DNA from 3 places in the Pectobacterium quasiaquaticum genome. Region 2 is predicted to be linked to each of the others. Evidence: riboswitches for the same ligand, from Rfam matches in the RefSeq annotation. Region 2 holds a riboswitch; each other region holds the start of a gene.
What was found. A riboswitch is a leader RNA that binds a small molecule or an ion and turns the genes downstream of it on or off. The one in region 2 is predicted to bind thiamine pyrophosphate.

Region 1: it holds a riboswitch for thiamine pyrophosphate, as region 2 does, so the genes downstream of both, thiB (thiamine ABC transporter substrate binding subunit) here and thiC (phosphomethylpyrimidine synthase ThiC) in region 2, are expected to answer to the same signal.
Region 3: it holds a riboswitch for thiamine pyrophosphate, as region 2 does, so the genes downstream of both, IG609_RS05800 (hydroxyethylthiazole kinase) here and thiC (phosphomethylpyrimidine synthase ThiC) in region 2, are expected to answer to the same signal.

What each region holds. Positions count from the first base shown of each region.
Region 1 is NZ_CP065177.1:3,736,083-3,740,612, reverse strand. It holds gene thiP (thiamine/thiamine pyrophosphate ABC transporter permease ThiP) at 1-831, opposite strand, end outside; gene thiB (thiamine ABC transporter substrate binding subunit) at 807-1,790, opposite strand; TPP riboswitch at 1,871-1,967, opposite strand; gene sgrR (HTH-type transcriptional regulator SgrR) at 2,005-3,663, opposite strand; gene sgrT (glucose uptake inhibitor SgrT) at 3,754-3,918, shown strand; gene IG609_RS17075 (methyl-accepting chemotaxis protein) at 4,457-4,530, shown strand, end outside.
Region 2 is NZ_CP065177.1:242,040-246,569, reverse strand. It holds gene hemE (uroporphyrinogen decarboxylase) at 1-348, opposite strand, end outside; gene nudC (NAD(+) diphosphatase) at 448-1,230, opposite strand; gene rsd (sigma D regulator) at 1,339-1,800, shown strand; TPP riboswitch at 1,923-2,077, shown strand; gene thiC (phosphomethylpyrimidine synthase ThiC) at 2,192-4,147, shown strand; gene thiE (thiamine phosphate synthase) at 4,144-4,530, shown strand, end outside.
Region 3 is NZ_CP065177.1:1,262,163-1,266,692, reverse strand. It holds gene trhP (prephenate-dependent tRNA uridine(34) hydroxylase TrhP) at 1-78, shown strand, start outside; gene yegS (lipid kinase YegS) at 474-1,373, shown strand; gene psiE (phosphate-starvation-inducible protein PsiE) at 1,402-1,809, opposite strand; gene thiD (bifunctional hydroxymethylpyrimidine kinase/phosphomethylpyrimidine kinase) at 1,988-2,791, opposite strand; partial or broken gene IG609_RS05800 (hydroxyethylthiazole kinase) at 2,803-2,985, opposite strand; TPP riboswitch at 3,023-3,119, opposite strand; gene ahr (NADPH-dependent aldehyde reductase Ahr) at 3,279-4,298, shown strand; gene IG609_RS05790 (GGDEF domain-containing protein) at 4,456-4,530, shown strand, end outside.

The DNA of each region.
Region 1 (4,530 bases), 980 kb from region 2:
GGCAAGCTGCTGTGTGCTGCCGACGGGCAGAATGCGCCCCAGCCGCTGGCTCAGCAGTACCAAACCAAGACAGCAAACCATCTGAATTAACGCCAGCAGCGCTGCGCGCCCCGGATCGTAATCAAAGCTTAATGCCTGATAGATAGCCAGCTCAATGGTGGTTGCCTGCGGGCCGCCGCCCAGCGACAGCACGGTGGCGAAGCTGGCGAAGCAGAGCATAAAAATCAGTGCGCCAGTGGGTAAAATCTGCCGACGCAGGGCGGGCCATTCCAGCAGTCGGAAATGCTGCCAGCTGTTCATACCCAGATTCGCGGCCAACTGACGTTGCTCGGTAGCGATGCCTTCCAGCGACTGCAACAGCAATCGGGTTGCCAGCGGCAGATTAAAGAAGACGTGCGCCAGCAGGATGCCCTGCAACCCATAGGGCGAAAATGTATATTTCAGGTTAAACCAGCCCAGCGCAGAAGCCAGCCAGCCTTGGCGACCGTAAACGCTGAGCAGGCCAAAAACGGCAACCAGCACGGGCAGCACCAGCGTCATCGCGCACAGGCGCAGCAGCCAGCGGTGGCCGGGAAAGCGTCGTCGGTACAGCGCTCTGGCGAGAAACATGGCTGGAACGGTAGAAAACAGCGCGGAGAGAAAGGCCTGCCAGAAGGTAAACCGAATGACATGCCAGAGATAGCTGTCATGCCATAGCGTGCGCCACTGGCTTTCGGGCGCCTGTAGCCACAGAGCGCCGAAAGCCAGTGCGGCAACGGAAATTAACAGCGTGGTGGCCAGTAGCCCCGGCCACAGACGTCCGCCGATCAGTGGCTGACGGCGCGTTGCCATGCCTGAATCCACTGCGTCCTTTGATCGGTTACTTCCTGCGCGCTGAACTGCATGGCTCTTTCCGGCACCGCGAGCGTCGCGAAGCCTGCTGGCAGATCGGTTTTAACCGCCGGATACATCCAGTTTGTGGTAGGGATCGCCTGCTGGAACGTTGGGCTTAGGATGAACTGCATAAAGCGTTTTGCCAGCTCGGGATTTTTGCTGGAAGCCAGCTGTCCGGCGACTTCAATTTGCAGATAGTGCCCTTCGCTGAAGGTCGCTGCCGCGTAGTTATCTTTCTTTTCTTCAATGATGTGATAGGCCGGCGACGTGGTGTAACTCAGCACCAGATCCGCTTCCCCTTTCAGGAACAGACCGTAGGCTTCACTCCAGCCTTTGGTGACGGTAACGGTTTTTTTCGCCAGCTTCTGCCAGGCTTGCGGCGCATCGTCGCCATACACTTTCTGCATCCACAACAGCAGCCCCAGTCCCGGTGTACTGGTGCGTGGATCCTGATAGATCACTTTCCACGGTTCGTTGCTGTCCACCAGCTCATGCAGGCTTTTCGGCGGGTTCTTCAGCGTGTTTTTGTTATACACAAACGCGAAATAGCCGTAGTCATAAGGCACGAACGTCTTATTGTTCCAGCCGCCCGGCACCGTGACGGCGCGGGTGTCCAGATTGTGTGGCGCAAACAGGCCGGTTTGTTCCGCCGCCTGCAACAGGTTGTTGTCCAGCCCCAGAATGATATCCGCTTTGCTGTTCTTGCCTTCCATACGCAGACGGTTCAGCAGCGAGGCACCATCTTCCAGCGCGACGAAGTTCAGTTCGCACTCGCACTCTTTTTCAAATGCGGTCTTGATGACAGGGCCTGGACCCCACTCGGAAGCAAATGAATCGTAGGTATATACGGTAAGCGCAGGCTTGGCGAACGCCGAAGCAGAGAGCAGTAGCAGGCAAGACAGGCTGGTTTTCAGCACGGTGGCTGAACGCGGTAATAATTGATTTAACACTTTGCACTCCTGAGAATCATAGGGTGGCAAAGGACTTTGAGGCAGCAATGAGCAGCACTCTCAAATCCCTTCGCCGGTATTAACCGGATCAGGTTCGACGGGTATCTTCTCAGCGAAAAATTTTCCGCACCCCGTTGAGAACGGCACATTGTAAAGGGTTAAGTCGGGCAGCGAAAGGCTCTCAGCGTTCCGGCGGTGCGAACCAGGCAGATTTAAAATCAAACCAGCCGAGCATATTCATCCTGACGCCGCGCATACTGCGCTGCCCCTGAAGCTGTAGCCAGTGATGCAGAAGAGGGTGCAGTTGGCCGCTGGCGATCAGCTTTTCACACCACTCTGCCATCGGCAGCGTGTGGTTACGCCACTGCTGTGCGTCTGCATGCAGATCGTCATCCAGACAGTGCTGTGCCAGCGGGAGTTCGTAGAGCATCGCGAATAGGGAGAATTCGATAGGCAGGTAACAATTCAGGCTACCAAACCAGATATCGCTGTCGGCATTGCCCTGATACCAGTCTTCGTAGCTGACCGTCTGAATATGTAATGTGACGCCATGTTGTGCCAGCAGTGTGCGCATTATCTCGCTTAATATCCGATATTCAGGGTGTGCCTGATAGAACGTGAGCGTGACGTCCGTTAGCCCTTTCGGCATGGATTGCGGTACATCGGGATGGTGATGGTGCCAGCGCGGTAGCAAACTGTAGGCGGGAGACCAGTCACGCTGGTTGCTGATATTGGCGTGGTTGAGTAGCGAAATAGGGTTAAATACCTGCCTGAGCCATCGCTGAGCTTCCGGTCGTGATGCTAACGGCGAACGCTTATCGAATAGCAGGAAATAGCCGCCTTCTTCCATCCGGCTTTCCAGCTGTTCGTGACGAGAATTGTCAGACTGGAGTTGGATAGATACCGGCATCTCCTCTGGCTCGTCGGGCAAGACCCAAATATTGACCTCATCAATTAGCGCCCGATAGCCAAAATAATCATCGAAGGCGCGGATCTTTAACTGGTTGCTGTTATTGCGCACCACGGCGTAAGGACCGGTACCAATCGGGTGTTGAGCGAAATCGGGGAGCGTTTGCCATTCCTGCGGCAAAATCATGGCGTGCACGCTGCCCAATAGCCACGGCAGCCATTTATCCGAGCTGTTTAGCCGAATATCAATCACGAAGGGCATCGGTGATATGACGGTTTCAAGGTGCGCAAACAGTGGCCAGGCGCTGAGGCGCTTGAGGGAGGTGATGACATCCTCCATCGTGAGCTCGCGACCGTGATGGAAGCGGATGGCCGGACGCAGATAAAATCTCCAATGCAGGGGGGAGATCATCTGCCAGTGATGAGCCAGATCGGGCTCAATTTCCCCATTTTCCTCATTTATATTGGTGAGTCCGCTGAAAATTTGTCGGGCAATGTGCATCTCTGAACGCCGTAGCGCCGAGCCGGGCAGTAAATTGCGTAAAGGACGGTAATAGAGGATGCGCAGAATGTGTTTCCCCTGCCGGAAGCTCCGCCCAAGGTGGGCTAGCAACATCTGGCGCACTGCTTCTTTGTCACCCACCAACTGCACTAGCTGCTCAATGCGATCCTGCTCCAGCAGATCCTCAGCGCGCTGCTGCTGTAGCGCCAGTCCGGTATAAACAAACGATAGCTGAGAGCGTTTTCCCCTGCCGGCTTCTGCCTGCCAGATCAGCCAACCTTCTTGCTGCATCGCGTTCAGCAATGAGCGGATATGGCGGCGGGAACAGTTCAACACCCCGGTCAACTCTTGCAGCGTGGTGTCGGTGGTTTGCCCCTGAAAGTGCTGCCACAGGCGGATGAACTGTTGTTGCAATCGAGGGGAAGACATAAAAGAGGAACTCCCAGCACTAAAGTCATCAATTTATCTTTCCCTATATTACGCCGATACTTTGCAACAAGAAAAGAGAGGAGGTAGCTGATGGCGATTTCCCGTTTGTACCCGTTCTATCAAACCTACTTATCGACCTGTAAAGCAAAGTGGTTGCGATGGATGTCTACCCAACAGCGTATTGCATTACTACAGCAGGCGACGCAGTGGCACCTGAAAGACATGTCTGACGACGAGTACCGTCATTGGCTTTAGGCGGTGCGAAACAATTTATTCTGAGTAATGGTGACGTTTCACCAGCCAGCGAGTTTTTCGCTGGCTTTTTTTATGGTGTTTACCTGCTGCGGGTGGTTTGCAGGGTAGTGAGGTCGCAGCGGCGTTGTTTACGTGATGCTTTTATATTCAGAATGACGAAATAATAAATCAATCAATAATGTTGAATGTCAAATCGTATTTTTTTCAATAAAAAAGAATGAGTTCGCTAATTTATTTTTTCTTTAATAATTAATATTAATGTAATAATAATGACTAAAATAGTTCATTAAGTTAGCGTAATGATTCCAATTATAAACTGTTTTTTTTGAAACTATTTCCGTTGAAATCATAGCGATTTTTTGTGATGACGCTCCTATGTATAAAATTATTTCTTATACGCCACTGTTTTTTATCTTGTCTTTAACGCACATTATCACAATCTTTAAATGTTATGTAACATGTGGCGGCATTTTGTTTTTTCTTGCTTACCGACAATTTACTTCACAGCAATTTTTTGAATAACTCGACGGATGTAAAAATGAGCGATATTCCTTATCAGTCAATAGCTATTTACGAAAAACCAGAACTCCAGCATTCCGCTTCTGGATTGCA
Region 2 (4,530 bases):
ATCGGGGACAGGCAGGTTAACCACATCGGCATGCGACGCGATCGGGGCGTGAAAACGTGGGCCTTCACCCGCTTCAAAATAAAGCCCTAAGCCCATGGCATCAGGGATAGTGAGAATGTCAGAGAACAGGATCGCCGCATCCAGCGCATAGCGCCGTAAAGGTTGTAACGTGACTTCACAAGCCAGCTCTGCGTTTTTACACAGCGACATAAAATCACCCGCCTGCGCGCGCGTTGCCTTATATTCCGGCAGATAACGCCCCGCCTGACGCATCATCCACACCGGGGTGGCATCAACGGGTTGGCGTAATAACGCCCGCAAATAGCGATCGTTTTTCAGATCAGTCATGTTCTTTTCCTTTCAACCTCACGGCGGTTCTACACCGGATAGATGTGATGAAACGGATGCGTTATAAGGCAAACGCTTTATGACGCAAAGAGTACCACGTCAGCCTTCGTTCTCGTGATAAGTGCGGCACAGTACCACCGTATCTTCAATAAGCCGACGCGCCACGGTGCCCGGTGGAGGCAACTGCGGGAGTTGGTCATAACGGAACCAGCCCGCGTCACGTAGCTCTTTCGGATCATGCTTGATTTCACCACCTGCATAGTCGGCCATAAACGCCATCATCAGAGAATGAGGGAATGGCCAAGGCTGCGAGCTCACATAGCGCAGATTTTTTATCTGAATTTGGCTCTCTTCCATTACCTCACGCACGACCGTCTGCTCCAGCGTTTCGCCCACTTCGACAAACCCAGCCAGTACGGTGTACATGTTTCCGCGATGCCGATTGTGCTGCGCGAGCAGAATCTCATCACCACGGCGAATCGCGACGATGATGCAAGGCGCGATCTGCGGATAATAGCGCTCTTTGCAGTGGTGACATAAGCACGCCAGCTCCGTTTTGCTCCGCACCATATCATGGCCGCAATAACCACAAAAACGATGAGAACGATAGAACTCAGCCAACTGTACGCCTCGCCCTGCCAGTTGGAATAAATCCACGTCCTGATCGAGCAGTTGGCGAACCGATGCCATATCGGTATCGCGGCCCTGGCACACCAACCAGACAGGCAGTCCTTGCCATTCACCGATTTGGCGAGCCGTTTTCCCCTGCAACGACCACGCCATAGCCGTTCCGCGCGGCAGTACTCCCTGAGGGAGCCAGATTTGTACCGCGTCGCTAACCACCCACCAGCCGGTTTCATCACCTTTTAGCGTCTGTTCCATATCTTTTTATTGCTCCACTGCCACTTCACTGGCATTTTACATTCAGAGTGATTACATAAGTTTTATAACTGGGATTTCAGTTATTTCTTACCGTTCACGGAGTCAACAATGCTAAACCAGCTACAAAGTCTAACTGAATACGTTGGTGGCAATAATGCGTTAATCGACCAATGGCTACAAGCGCGTAAGCAGCTTCTGGTGGCTTACTATCATCTGGTTGGCATCAAGCCGAATAAGGAAACGCTTTCTCTTCTGGATGAAGAGGCATTGGATAATTTTTGCCAGAATCTGGTGGACTATCTTTCTACCGGCCACTTTCATTTATACGAAAAAATGCTGCATGAAGCAGCGACGCACAGCGAACAAGTATTAGCGCTTTCCACCCAGCTCGACTTCGCCCTGCAAAATAACACGCAGCAAATTATGACGTTTTACGATAGCCATCTGGCGGCAGCCATCGACCATGATAACTGCCTCGAATTCCAGCAGGCACTCTCCCACGTCGGCGAAGCGCTGGAGGAACGTTTTACGTTAGAAGACAGAATGATTCAGCAGGTTTACGACAAATAGCCGTCATTTGACGTTATTTCAGGACATCATCACACATTGTAAAAGCAAAAGCGGCACGCTTTGACATCCGCGTTTTGCCGACATACAGTGTAGGGGTTTTATTGGCCCGTTTAAGAGACGGGTATATCTTGTCGGAGTGCCTAGCGTGCTCGTGTTTTGTTTTACGAAATCAATCGTTATGACGAAACTTATGAGCGCACAGGCTGAGACCGTTAATTCGGGATCCGCGGAACCTGATCGGGTTAATACCTGCGAAGGGAACAAGAGTAATGCCCCCCTATTGAGCCCAAGGCTGCGTATTCCTACATACCTGCTCTGACGCCCAATATCATTATTACTCCCTCCGGCTCCAGACAAGCAATCTTCCCTTTACGTCTTACAGGAACTTGCTATGTCTACAGAACCTTTGTCTATAAAAACAGTATCGTCAAAATCGGGTCGCCGTGAACAGCGTGCCGCCGCCCAGCAGTTTATTGAAACCTTACAGGGTACCGCCTTTCCCAATTCCAAACGCATTTACCTTGCGGGCTCACGTGATGACATCCACGTGCCAATGCGAGAAATTCAGCTTAGCCCGACGTTACTCGGCGGCAGTAAAGACAACCCCCAATACGAGCCCAATGAGCCAATCCCGGTTTACGATACGTCAGGGCCTTATGGCGACCCCGCTGCGCAACCCGATGTCCGCGTTGGGCTAGCGAAGCTGCGCGCCAGTTGGATTGCAGAACGTCACGACACCGAGTCGCTATCCGGCGTCAGTTCTGATTTCACCCAACAGCGGTTGGCGGATGCCGGTCTGGATCATCTGCGTTTCGAACATTTGCCACGACCTTTGCGTGCCAAAGCAGGCCAACGCGTTACCCAGCTCCACTATGCCCGACAGGGGATCATTACCCCGGAAATGGAATTTATCGCCATTCGCGAAAATATGGGACGCGAACGCATTCGCGGTGAGGTGCTGCGCCAGCAGCATCCGGGGCAAAGTTTCGGAGCCCTACTGCCGGAGAACATCACGCCGGAATTTGTCCGTCAGGAAGTGGCCGCCGGTCGCGCCATTATCCCTTCCAACATCAACCACCCAGAATCAGAGCCGATGATTATCGGTCGCAACTTTCTGGTGAAGGTTAACGCCAATATCGGCAACTCCGCCGTGACCTCCTCCATCGAAGAAGAGGTGGAAAAGCTGGTCTGGTCTACCCGTTGGGGCGCGGATACGGTGATGGATCTCTCCACTGGTCGCTATATTCACGAAACCCGCGAGTGGATTCTGCGTAACAGCCCCGTGCCAATCGGGACGGTACCGATTTATCAGGCGCTGGAAAAAGTGAACGGCGTGGCGGAAAACCTGAACTGGGAAATGTTCCGCGATACGCTGCTGGAACAGGCCGAGCAAGGGGTGGACTATTTCACCATCCACGCTGGCGTGTTGTTACGCTACGTGCCGATGACGGCCAAACGCCTGACCGGCATCGTCTCACGCGGCGGTTCCATTATGGCGAAGTGGTGCCTGTCGCATCACAAAGAGAGCTTCCTGTTCGAGCATTTTCGCGAAATCTGTGAAATCTGCGCCGCTTATGACGTCGCGCTGTCGCTGGGTGACGGCTTACGTCCCGGTTCCATTCAGGACGCCAACGACGAAGCCCAGTTTGCCGAGCTGCATACGCTGGGCGAGCTGACCAAAATCGCTTGGGAATACGACGTTCAGGTAATGATCGAAGGCCCCGGGCACGTTCCGATGCAGATGATTCGCCGCAACATGACCGAAGAGCTGGAGCACTGCCACGAAGCGCCATTCTATACGCTCGGCCCGCTAACTACCGATATCGCTCCGGGTTACGATCATTTCACCTCCGGCATCGGTGCCGCCATGATCGGCTGGTTCGGCTGCGCGATGCTCTGCTACGTGACGCCGAAGGAACATCTTGGCTTGCCGAACAAAGAAGACGTCAAACAGGGGCTGATTACCTATAAGATCGCCGCCCACGCCGCCGATTTGGCGAAAGGCCATCCTGGCGCGCAGATCCGTGATAACGCCATGTCAAAAGCGCGCTTCGAATTCCGTTGGGAAGACCAGTTTAATCTGGCGCTCGATCCCCAAACGGCCCGCGCCTACCACGATGAAACACTGCCGCAAGAATCCGGTAAAGTCGCCCACTTCTGTTCCATGTGCGGCCCCAAATTCTGCTCGATGAAAATCTCACAGGAAGTACGCGACTACGCGGCGAAACAGGAAGCGGAAGCCAAACCGATTGAAGTGGGTATGGCGCAGATGTCGCAGGAATTCCGTTCTCGCGGCAGCGAGCTTTATCACAGCGCCACCAGCCTGCAAACCGAGGAGAGCAAATGACGGACTCGACGCCTTTTGCCCCAACGGCGCAGCGGCTGGGGCTGTATCCCGTTGTCGATAACGTGGAATGGATCGAACGACTACTCAGCGTCGGGGTAAAAACGATCCAACTGAGAATCAAAGATCGGTCAGATGAACAAGCTGAAGCCGAGGTGATCAAGGCGATCGCCTTGGGTCGCCGCTATCAGGCGCAGCTTTTCATCAATGACTACTGGAGATTGGCCGTCAAACATCAGGCATACGGCGTACATCTGGGGCAGGAAGATCTGGACACCACCGATCTAGCCGCGATTAAACAAGCTGGCCTGCGGTTAGGCGTCTCCACGCACGACGATCGTGAGCTGGCGCGTGCGGTGGCAATCAACCCGTCCTATATCGCGCTG
Region 3 (4,530 bases), 1.0 Mb from region 2:
GACGATGTCTCGCTGGATTACGCACTGCTGCTGCGCAATCTGCCAGGCACCACCACGCGTAATCCTAACGCGGAATAAATCGGTAATATCGCCGGATGTCTCAACCATCCGGCTATCCCGCTTGTAACCCCAAATGCCCCCTATCACTGCCGCTTCCCCGCTACGAATAAGCGCGTCCCCCCACAGGTATCTTTACAAAACTCAGGGTTTTTTAACGAATATTAGAAACAGATCACATCAATTCGCTGACCTTGTGGTTAATATTGCGTCGCTGAGAAACATAGAACGAAAAATAAGCGTAGTGATACTACTAGGAACCACCTCCTTGGCCAGCTCAATCTCCCTTGAGCTGGCTTTTCTTTTTCTTCCGCGTCCTCCTTTTCTCGCCGCAAACATTCATCGACTCTTCTGATTTCTACCTGCCGATTTAGTGACTATTATTAATTCCACTATCCTGCTTAGGAAAATAGGTCATGGAAAAAAATCCGGTGACGCTGCTGATTCTGAATGGAAAAAGTGCAGGTAATGAAGAACTTCGCGAAGCCATTGATGAGCTACGCAAGGAGGGCTATACGCTGCATGTCCGCGTGACTTGGGAATACGGTGATGCTAAACGCTATGTAGAAGAAGCGATCCAGCTCAAAGCGGATAATGTGATTGCCGCTGGTGGCGACGGCACCGTCAATGAAGTCGCCGCCGCCTTAGCGGTGCAGCCGGAAGCGGTGCGTCCGTGTCTGGGAATTGTGCCGCTGGGTACGGCCAACGATTTTGCCACCAGTTGTCAGATTCCGATGGAGATGCACAACGCGCTAACGCTGGCTATCAAAGGCCGCGCCAGCGCGATCGATATCGCCAAGGTGAACGACAGCCATTACTTCATCAACATGGCGACGGGCGGATTTGCCACGCGCATCACCACCGAAACACCAGCCAAGATGAAGGCCGCGCTCGGGAGCGCCTCATACATGCTGCACGCGCTCTTCCGCATGGACATGCTTCAAGCTGAACGCTGTGAGATACGCGGACCGGATTTTCACTGGTCGGGAGATACGCTGGTTATCGCGGTGGGAAATGGCCGCCAGGCTGGCGGCGGGCAGCAGCTTTGCCCAGAGGCGCTGGTCAACGACGGGCTACTGGAACTAAGCGTACTGTCGGCAACCGAGTTGCTGCCGAATATGTTGCAGGCCTGGTTTACCGGTAGCGAAAACCAGAACATGATTTCCGCTATCCTGCCCTGGCTGGAGATCACCGCCCCAGATGATATGACGTTTAATCTGGACGGCGAGCCGCTCACCGCCAAACGCTTCCATATCGAGGTGCTTCCCGCCGCGATTCACTGTCGGCTGCCGCCCCAATGCTCGCTGCTGGAATAGCGGCGCGTTTCAACTATTCCTGTTTCTACTACTCTCGCTTAAGGCGATTACTGTTTGCCAGGTACAGCGTCACCACCAGCAGCAGGATCGCTGCGGAATACACCAGCGTATCCGACGGGCTTTTGTGATCGACAATAATCAGGCGAATGATGGCCGTGATGCCGATGTAGATAAAATAGCGCAGCGGGAAGTGATAGCCGGACTGAAAATACTTCACGATCAGCGCAATGAACTCAAAATACAGGAAATAGATCACAATGCCTTCTATCAGTTGATAGGAGGAATCTTTCTCGTTGGAGATCAACAGCACTTTCGCCAGATTGAACGTTTCCTTGACTAAAAAAATCACCAGAATAATTGCCAGCACCAACAGGCCGATATTGAGTATCGTCTGAAGCGCCTTGGCAGCCATCGCACTGCGCGCAGAACCTGCCATATGTTATCCCCACATCCTATTTCACATTAACGCCAAGAATTCACAGCAAAGTAACCGGTTGCCCCCGCACTGTCTATGCCGAATACGCTTAATTTAGTTTGAAATTACTGGCAAATGTGTCACGTAAAGTACAAGTCAATTTACTTATACCCGCCATATTTCAGGTTGCATGTGCGTTTTACCACCAGCGATGGAAGTGATGAACAGGGCCGATGCCGTGCCCGACCTCCAGCGTGTCGGCCTGCTGTAATGCCTGCTGTAAATAGTCCTTCGCGACCTTGACCGTTTCGCCCCAGCTATTATGACGCGGTCGCAGTGCCGCCAGCGCGGCAGAGAGCGTGCAGCCCGTGCCGTGTGTATGGCGTGTATTCACACGCGGAGAGCTAAAGCGCTGTGGCTCAGCCTGTCGACTGAACAGCCAATCCGGACTTTCCGCTTCGCTGAGGTGGCCGCCTTTCATCAACACCGCCTGGCAGCCCATCGCCAGCAGCGCTTCCCCCTGCTCACGCATTTCCCGTTCGTTAGCGGCGGGTGACGTATTCAGCAGCGCGGCGGCTTCCGGCAAGTTGGGCGTAATCAGGGACACCAGCGGCAGCAGCTCACGGCGGATCGATTCCACCGCCTCGGGCGCAAGTAGCGGATCGCCACTTTTCGCCAGCATCACGGTGTCCAGCACCACAAAAGGAACCGCGTAACGACGCAGGCGTTCGGCAACGGTTTCAACAATATCGGTCTGCGCCAGCATCCCAATCTTGGCGCTGTCGATACGCACATCGCTCAGCACAGAATCCAACTGCGCTGCGACAAAATCCGGTTCAATCCGGTAGACGGACTGCACGCCGCGCGTATTTTGCGCCACCAGCGCGGTAATGACCGAGGTGCCGTAAGCGCCCAGCGCAGAAAAGGCTTTTAAATCCGCCTGAATCCCCGCACCGCCGCTCGGATCGGTGCCCGCAATTGTCAACGCATTGATACGCTTCATGCCAGATCCTCCGCGCGCATCGCCTCGGCACGCGTGCATTCCAGCGTTCCGACATTAATCAGCAGCGCATCGGCCACCACGCTGAACTGCGCGGCTTCTTCGGGATCGACCACCATTGCCGGCGACGCAGAACGGAATTGAGTGAGTGATGTTGCTGCCTGAGCGGCAGAAAAGTCGGTGGGTCGCGTGTTCATAAGTCTCCCAACCGGCGTGGAAGAAGGCGGCAACCGGTGGGGCATACCGTGACTTCCCTACGCTGGCATTATCCAGATCAGGTGGTACGGGTATTTCTCAGCCTTCACAAAGAAGGGCACCCCGAGTCATGTACTACGCTTTGCAGCATAAGTAAGTGGGTAACGCAAAGCAAGCGCTGCCCGCTCCCTTCCCCACCTGATACAAAATGAAAAACCACAGGCACATTGTGACATAGAGAAAAACGTCATAACCCTTTAGACTGGTTAATCAAACCCATACTGAGGAAATTGTGATGACGATGATAAAGAGTTATGCCGCACCGGAAGCAGGCGCAGCGCTGGAGTTGTATGAGTTTGATGCGGGTGAGCTGCAGGCGGAAGACGTCGAAGTCGTGGTTGATTACTGCGGCGTGTGCCATTCCGACCTGTCGATGATCGATAACGAATGGGGTATATCGAGCTATCCGCTGGTTGGCGGGCATGAAGTGATTGGCCGTGTACACGCGTTGGGTGACGCGGCGAAAAGCAAAGGATTAAAGGTGGGTCAGCGCGTCGGCATTGGTTGGACAGCACGCAGCTGTGGGCACTGCGATGCCTGTATCAGCGGTAGCCAAACCAACTGCCAACAAGGCAGCGTGCCGACAATTCTGAATAAAGGCGGTTTTGCCAATAAGATTCGCGCAAACTGGCAGTGGGCTATCCCGCTTCCTGACTCAATTGATATCGAATCGGCAGGTCCGTTGCTGTGCGGCGGCATCACCGTGTTCAAACCACTGTTAATGCACCATATCACCGCAACCAGCCGCGTCGGTGTGATCGGTATCGGCGGTCTGGGTCACATCGCGATTAAGCTCCTGCACGCGATGGGCTGTGAAGTCACGGCGTTCAGTTCTAACCCAGCCAAAGAGCAGGAAGTGCTGGCGATGGGTGCTGATAAGGTCGTCAACAGTCGCGATCCGCAGGCGCTGACCGCACTGGCAGGTCAGTTCGATCTCATCATCAACACCGTGAGCGTCGATCTGGAATGGCAACCCTACTTCAATGCGCTCGCCTATAACGGGAAGTTCCATACCGTCGGCGCGGTGATGAAGCCATTCAGCGTTCCAGCCTTCACGCTTATCGCGGGGGACCGCAGCGTTTCCGGTTCTTCTACCGGTTCACCGCATGAGCTGCGTTCTCTGATGAAGCTCGCTGCGCGTGCCAACGTGAAGCCGCAGACGGAACTGTTCCCGATGTCGAAAATCAATGATGCCATCCAGCACGTACGTGACGGCAAGGCCCGCTACCGCGTGGTACTGAGAGCCGATTTTTAATCGGTAAAGACGCCTGAGTAATCAGGCGTCTGCTGTTGCAGCATCTGCCCGCCTTACGTCAGTCATTCTCTAGAGTACCCCATCAGTTAGCATAATACTGAATCTGTTCTATCTGTTTCATGATAGGATTAAAAAGTGATACAAGAGGAGGTGAGCGATGCCTTTTAAACAATATGATCATGATTTTATTGATAAAAATAAGAAGTCGTCTTATTCCATAAGGCTCGCCCTG